DNA from 3 places in the Streptomyces sp. NPDC045967 genome. Region 2 is predicted to be linked to each of the others. Evidence: riboswitches for the same ligand, from Rfam matches in the RefSeq annotation. Region 2 holds a riboswitch; each other region holds the start of a gene.
What was found. Region 2 has a riboswitch for cyclic di-AMP ahead of AC07FY_RS16610 (transglycosylase family protein). Riboswitches for the same ligand answer to the same signal wherever they lie in the genome.

Region 1 (2,255 bases), on a different contig from region 2:
GCGCCTCGCGCACCGGGACCCGCGAGACCCCGTACCGGCGGGCCAGCAGTTCCTCGGTCAGCCTGCCGCCCGGCTCGAACACCCCGGAGACGATGTCGTCGCGGATCGCTGTGCACACCGCGTGCGCGGGAATACGCAAGACCGGACCTCCACCTTTTCCGCTTTTCGACTGCCACGCCGACGACACGAGCAGAACACTCATGACACTTGTGCGCGTACCGCGACTCTATTGCAACACACGATGATTTCCGAGAGCGGCCGGAAATGAGGGATGCCGAATTCGCCGGAGCAGCACGAAGGCCCCGGCTCGGGGAGCCGGGGCCTTCGGTGCTGCGGTGCGATGCGGGTCAGAGGCTGACGCCGTGCGAGCGCAGATAGGAGACCGGGTCGATGTCCGAGCCGTAGTCGGCACCGGTGCGGGCCTCGAAGTGCAGGTGCGGGCCGCTGGAGTTGCCCGTGGAGCCCGACAGGCCGATCTTCTGGCCGGGGGTGACCTGCTGGCCGACGGAGACGCTCAGCGAGGCCATGTGCCCGTACTGGGTGTACGTACCGTCGTTGTGCTTGATCACGACGTTGTTGCCGTACGCGCCGCCCCAGCCGGCCTCGACGACGACACCGGCGCCGACCGCGCGGACGGTGGTGCCGGAGGCGGCGTGGAAGTCGATGCCCGTGTGGCTGCCGGAGGACCACATGCCGCCGCCCGCCTTGTACTGCGTGCTGACGTACGAGCTGTCGAGCGGGGAGACGAAGGTGTTGAGGCGCTTGCGCTCCTCCTCGCGCGCGGCACGCTCGGCGGCCTCGCGCTCGGCCTTCGCCTTGACCTCGGCGAGGCGCTTGGACTCGGCGGCCCGCTGCCTGGCGTCGGCCTCGGCCTGCGCCTTGGCGGCGGCGTGCTCGGCGGCACGCTGCTGGGAGGCGGCCTGGTCCTCGATGTCACCCGCGAGGTCCTCGGCGACGACGACCGCGCCGAGCGCGTTGTCCGAGGAGGAGTGGTTGTCGCTGCTGTCCGCGGCGAAGGCCGGGGCGGCGAGGGAGCCGACGACACCAGTGGTGGCGAGGGCGGCTATACCGGCGTAGCCGGCGGTCTTGCGGCTCAAACGGCTGGAACCGCGGTGCTTGCCGGCGGCACGACTGCCAAACGCCATGAAGGGGCTGATCCTTTCCTTCCCTCTCGCCTACCGGGTTAGCTGACGGGTTCGGAGCAGGAAGGTCTCCTACGGGCCTCCTCTTGCGAGGCGGTCCGATTCACCCCAGGGACTGATGTGGGTCCCCGGCTCCCCAGGCTTGCGCCTGACGGGGACTCGGCGATCGCTGCCCGGTGCCGCGGGTGCGGCGCGTACAACTGACGGACAGCACAGGTGACGCTAGGCGGATCATCCGTCAATCGCCAAACAGAGACGCCTTTTTGTTGCGTACGCCACACCGCATAAAAGCTACCTCTCCACTAAACGGACAAAGGGGCTTCCGGCAGACATGTCCGCCGGAAGCCCCTTGCCGGGCCGCCCGGCACCGCTCGTGCAGCGCCGTGCCGCCCGTGGAGGTCAGTTGGTGACGACGCTCACGGGGCCGATTCCCAGGGCCCGCACCGGCTCCTCGATCTGCGCCGCGTCGCCCACCAGGACCGTCACCAGCCGGTCCGCGGGGAAGGCGTTCACGACCGCCGAAGTCGCCTCCACGGTGCCGGTTTCCGCGAGCCGCGCGTACAACTGCGCCTGGTAGTCGTCCGGCAGCTCCTGCTCGACCTGGTCGGCCAGGGTGCCCGCGACCGAGGCGGCCGTCTCGAACTTGAGCGGGGCCACGCCCACCAGGTTCTGCACGGCCACGTCCCGTTCGGCGTCGGTCAGGCCGCCCTCCGCGAGGGTGCGCAGCACCTTCCACAGGTCCTCGAGCGCCGGGGCGGTGTTCGGGGTGTCCACCGAGCCGCTGATGGCCAGCATCGAGGCGCCCTTGCCGTCGGCCGTGGAGCGCAGCACCTGACCGAAGGCGCGCACGCCGTAGGTGTAGCCCTTCTCCTCGCGCAGCACCTTGTCCAGCCGGGACGTCAGGGTGCCGCCCAGGCAGTACGTGCCGAGCACCTGGGCCGCCCACGCCGCGTCGTGCCGGTCCGGCCCGATCCGGCCGATCAGCAGCTGCGTCTGGACCGCACCGGGCCGGTCCACGATGACGACGCGGCCGGTGTCGTCGGCGGTCACCGGCGGCACCGGGAGGGCCTCGGCGGTGTCACCGGTCCAGGCGCCCAGGGTGTCGGCGAGGAC
Region 2 (2,255 bases):
GAAGGCACCGGTGGAGGCGCCGGACGGAACTGCAGCACGGCCGGTGCTGCCATCGTCGAGGCCCACCTCGACCTCGACCGTGGGGTTGCCTCGGGAGTCCAGGATTTCCCGGGCTACGACGACGTCGATGGACGGCACGAGCATCTCCTTCTGGGATGTGACGCTGGGTGTGCGGTGGCGTCAGGCCGTGGGATGGCCTTGCCGCCTAGAGCCTAACCGGATCCGGGCACTCGGCCCGCCGACCGCCCGGGTCCTGGGACGAAAAAGGGTCCGAATACCCCTGTTCCAGGACATAGAGCGCCCGGCCACCGGGGGCCCGGCCCCTGACACGCCACCGCCCGGCGCGTGGGGGGAGACGCGCCGGGCGGTGTGTGGTGGTGCGTGGTGCTCACGGACTGCGCGGCTGTCGCCGCGCCGGTCAGCTGAGCTTCAGCTTCTGACCCGGGAAGATCAGGTCGGCGTCCGAGACGATGTCCTTGTTCAGCTCGAACAGCTTCTCCCAGCCGCCCTGCACGCCGTTGGTCTCGGCGATGGTACCCAGGGTGTCGCCGGCCTTGACCGCGTACGAGCCGTTGCCGGTCTTCGGGGCCGGGGCCGCGGAGCGCTCGGAGCGGGTGGTCGGGGCCTCGGAGCGCTTCGTCTCCTGCTTCGGGGCCGCCTGCTTCGGGGCCGCCTGCTTCGGGGCCGTCTGCTTCGGCGCCGTCTGCTTGGGCTCGGTCTTCTTCTCCTGCTTGGGGGCGGCCGCGGTCGCGCCGCCGCCGGTGTAGGAGGAGTTCGACAGACCCTTGCCGCAGTGCGGCCAGGCACCCTTGCCCTGGCCCTTGAGGACCTTCTCCGCGACGGCTATCTGCTGGGCCTTGGAGGCCTGGTTGGCCTGCGCGGCGTACGACTTGCCGCCGTACGCGGCCCAGGTCGAGGACGAGAACTGCAGGCCGCCGTAGTAGCCGTTGCCCGTGTTGATGGCCCAGTTGCCACCGGACTCGCACTGCGCGACCTTGTCCCACTCGGACGCGGTGGCGGCGCTGGCGGTGCCCGCGGCCATCAGGGGGGCGGCGACGGCCACACCGGCGACACCGGCGAGCGTGACGATGCGAACGGCCTTGGAACCGCGACGGTGCTTGCCCTTGCCGGAAAGCAGCATGGAGTTTCTCCTCACCGACGCCTACGAGGTGAGCTGTCGGGTTCGGGCGAGTGAGTTGCCCGGCCGTGCGACCTAGCGCACGTCTTGACCCCTAGCCGGTGGCGTGACCGTCTCTCAACGGCCGCTCCCGGCGCCTACCTTGGTTCCCCCGCTCCTGCCTTCGGCGCTTGACGCGACGACTGTTCCCCCCGTCCGCCGGCAGGATTCGGCGATGCGGTCGAAGGAGCCCGCGGTGGCGGGCGATTCAGAAGGTAGACAGGTCTCCCCCCGATGTTCAACGGGCGTTTTCGGGGGAATCGGCCCCTACTTGCGCTCGCCGCGGGGACGTTTGCGCAGGTGAGGGCCGGGTTTGCGGAAGCCCCCGGGCGAGACACGCCAGTTGACCGGAAGAGACGCATGTCTCACTTGATCAAAACGGACAATCGACTCTTTCCGACCGGCCGAAGTGCCCCTATTCGGCGGTTAGATCCAGGTTCTGGCCGGGCTTGATCAGGTCTGCGTCTCCGCCGATGACCTGCTCGTTGGCCGCGTAGAGCGCGTTCCAGCCGCCCTCGAGTCCCTTGGCGTCCGCGATGGCCGTCAGGCTGTCGCCCGCTTTGACCGTGTACGTGGGCGCGGACGGGGCGTCAGCGGGGCCGGACACCTCGACGGCCGGCGTGCCGCGGTGCTTGCCGCTGCCCTCGGGGGCCGTCGCGGGCGTCGCGGGCGGGGTCGTCGGGGTGGTCGGCGCCTCGGGGCTCACCGGAGCCGTCGGGTCGGCCGGGGCCGTGGGGTCGCCCGGGGTGACCGGCGGCAGGCCAGGGGTGGTCGGCGGGGTGCCGGGCGGCGTGGTGGGGGGCGTGGTGGGCGCGTCCGGGTTCACCGGGGCGGTCGGAGCGGTGGGGTCGGTCGGGGAGGGCGTCGGCTCCGGTTCGTCCGGCGAGGGCATGACGGGCAGTCCGAGGGAGGGCGCGAGCGGGCCGTCGGGCAGCGCGAACGACGGGCTGCCGGACGGGGTCGGCGCGGGCTGCGTCGGGGCGCCGAAGTCGGTGGAGGGCCTGCCGGTCCCGGTGGTGGGGACCTGGTCGTCCGGGCGGGAGGGGGCGCCGGCCGCCTGCGAGCCGCCGGGCAGCCC
Region 3 (2,255 bases), on a different contig from region 2:
GGGGAACCCCCGGGTCCCGGGTCCCCCACGCCCTCGGTGAAGCTGTCCCCGATCGCCGCGTACGAGCCGATGGTCTTGAGTGTCGTCGTCGTCGCTGCCACGGGACGACATCCTTCACCCGCGCACACGACCTACGCCAACGTAAGCAGGGGTTGACGGACCGTGATCTGCGCCACGCCCCGTCCGGGGAATAGGCGCGCACCGGGCCGGGACCCCCCTCGGGCCCCGGCCCGGTGCGTGTTCGTGCCCGGCGGCGGCTGCCGTCAGAGGGTGACGCCCTTCGAGCGGAGGTAGCCCACCGGATCGATGTCGGAGCCGTAGGACTGCCCGGTGCGGATCTCGAAATGCAGGTGCGGACCGGTGGAGTTGCCGGTGGAGCCGGCGAGCCCGACGCGCTGGCCGGCCGTGACGCTCTGGCCCACCGAGACGGACAGCGCGGAGAGGTGGCCGTACTGGGAGTACTTGCCGTCGGCGTGCCGGATGATGACCTCGTTGCCGTACGACCCGGCCCAGCCGGCCGACACCACGGTGCCCGCGCCGACGGCCTTGACGGTGGTGCCGGAACTCGCGATGAAGTCGACGCCCGTGTGGTAGCCCGAGGACCACATCGCACCCGAGGCGCGGTAGGGGGTGGAGATCCCGCCGCTCACCGGGGACACGAACCCGGCGGCGGTCGGGGCCTTGGCCGCGGTGGAGGAACCACTGCTCTGCGCCTTCTGCTGCGGGCGCGGGGCCGGGACGGGCGCGGCCTTGGCGGAGGAGCCCTCGGCGGCGGACCGGGCGCCGGTCGAGGACCGCTGGGCGGGCGCCGGAGCCGGAGCCGCTTCGGCGGCCTTCGCACCGAGGGTCAGCTTCAGGCCCGGGTGGATCAGGGACGGGTCGGCGCCGACGGCCTCGCGGTTGTCGGCGTAGAGCTTCTCCCAGCCGCCGGAGAGCCGGCGCTCGGCGGCGATCTTGGAGAGGTAGTCGCCGGGCACGACGGTGTAGACGGTCGGCGCGGCCTCCGCTGCGGCGGGGGCGGCCTGGAGCGCGACGGGGAGCTGCGGGGCGACGGCGGGGGCCGAGGCGGGCGCGGCTGCGGCGGGGGCGGCCGCGGCAGGGGCCGCGTGGGCCGTGGCGGCGCCCATCAGGGGCAGCGCGAGCGCTGCGCCACCGGTGCCGGCGGCGGCGAGGCCGCGGGGAAGGGAAAGGGACTTGGGACGGCGGTGCTTACCCTGTGCGGGCATGGCGAATTCCTCTCCGTCGCCGGCGAGGTGAGCTGTCGGGTTCGGACTGGAGATGTCCGGCCGTACGCGAACGGATCGCGCACGACTTCACCCCTAGCCGTTCCGGAGGGAAGATCCGGGACGGCGGCTTACCTGGTTCCCCCGCTCCTGCCGCGCGCGTGAATAGACGGGTGCGGTTTCCGGGAGGCGGCAGGATTAGGCGGTCCACCCGGATCGATCGCGAAGGTAATCGAGTTCGGGCACACGGAACAAGCCATGTATTCCCCAAGGGAATCGGCGGGACGGGGGATCGGCGGAATTCCCGTCACCCTCCGTTTGTTCCGCACCGTCAACAACCCTTCCGGCCGGGCCATTCGACTTTCGCGATCAGGCACGCACGGTCACCGTATGATCTGGCTCACGGGGCGAGGCCCGATCTCGCCGTCGCGTGCGGCAAGTTGGAGCCAATCAGCTCAATACGGACAAGCTGTCCCACGATGAAGCGGAGGAGTTCCTTTGACCCAGCAGATACAGGAGCCGGAGCTGTCGGGAGTGCGCAATTTCCGCGACGTGGGCGGATTGCCGACTTCGAACGGACGCCAGGTCAGGCCAGGGCAATTGTTCCGAAGCGGACATCTTGCACATGCCACCGAAACCGATGCGGAGTTCCTCGCATCGCTCGGACTCCACACCATCTTCGACTTCCGCAACGACGCCGACCACGCCCTGGAGGGGCCGGACATCGCGCTGCCCGGCGTACGGAACGTCAACATCCCGCTCACGGACCCGGCGGACGGCCGGGAGTTCTGGACGATGGTCCGCGAGGGAGCCCTCGAGGAGTTGCGCTCGGCCCTCGGCGACGGCAAGGGCGCGGCCCGGATGGCGCAGTCGTACCGCACGATCATCCTGCAGCGCACGGCCGAGCACAGCCGCGTGGTGCACGCCCTCGCGGAGGACAGCGTCCCCGCCCTGCTGCACTGCGCGGCCGGGAAGGACCGGGCGGGCCTGTCGGTCGCCGTCGTGCTGCTGGCGCTGGGCGTCGAGCGCGAG

Region 1: another riboswitch for cyclic di-AMP. It lies ahead of AC07FY_RS25075 (M23 family metallopeptidase); the one in region 2 lies ahead of AC07FY_RS16610 (transglycosylase family protein).
Region 3: another riboswitch for cyclic di-AMP. It lies ahead of AC07FY_RS04755 (LysM peptidoglycan-binding domain-containing M23 family metallopeptidase); the one in region 2 lies ahead of AC07FY_RS16610 (transglycosylase family protein).

The regions. Positions count from the first base shown of each region.
Region 1 covers NZ_JBWKLE010000015.1:119,362-121,616, reverse strand. The annotation lists gene AC07FY_RS25080 (GntR family transcriptional regulator) at 1-139, opposite strand, end outside; gene AC07FY_RS25075 (M23 family metallopeptidase) at 348-1,145, opposite strand; cyclic di-AMP (ydaO/yuaA leader) riboswitch at 1,158-1,317, opposite strand; gene AC07FY_RS25070 (M16 family metallopeptidase) at 1,542-2,255, opposite strand, start outside.
Region 2 covers NZ_JBWKLE010000007.1:69,553-71,807, forward strand. The annotation lists gene eno (phosphopyruvate hydratase) at 1-144, opposite strand, end outside; gene AC07FY_RS16610 (transglycosylase family protein) at 419-1,141, opposite strand; cyclic di-AMP (ydaO/yuaA leader) riboswitch at 1,145-1,317, opposite strand; gene AC07FY_RS16615 (LysM peptidoglycan-binding domain-containing protein) at 1,593-2,255, opposite strand, start outside.
Region 3 covers NZ_JBWKLE010000002.1:194,362-196,616, reverse strand. The annotation lists gene AC07FY_RS04760 (SGNH/GDSL hydrolase family protein) at 1-101, opposite strand, end outside; gene AC07FY_RS04755 (LysM peptidoglycan-binding domain-containing M23 family metallopeptidase) at 264-1,226, opposite strand; cyclic di-AMP (ydaO/yuaA leader) riboswitch at 1,229-1,405, opposite strand; gene AC07FY_RS04750 (tyrosine-protein phosphatase) at 1,722-2,255, shown strand, end outside.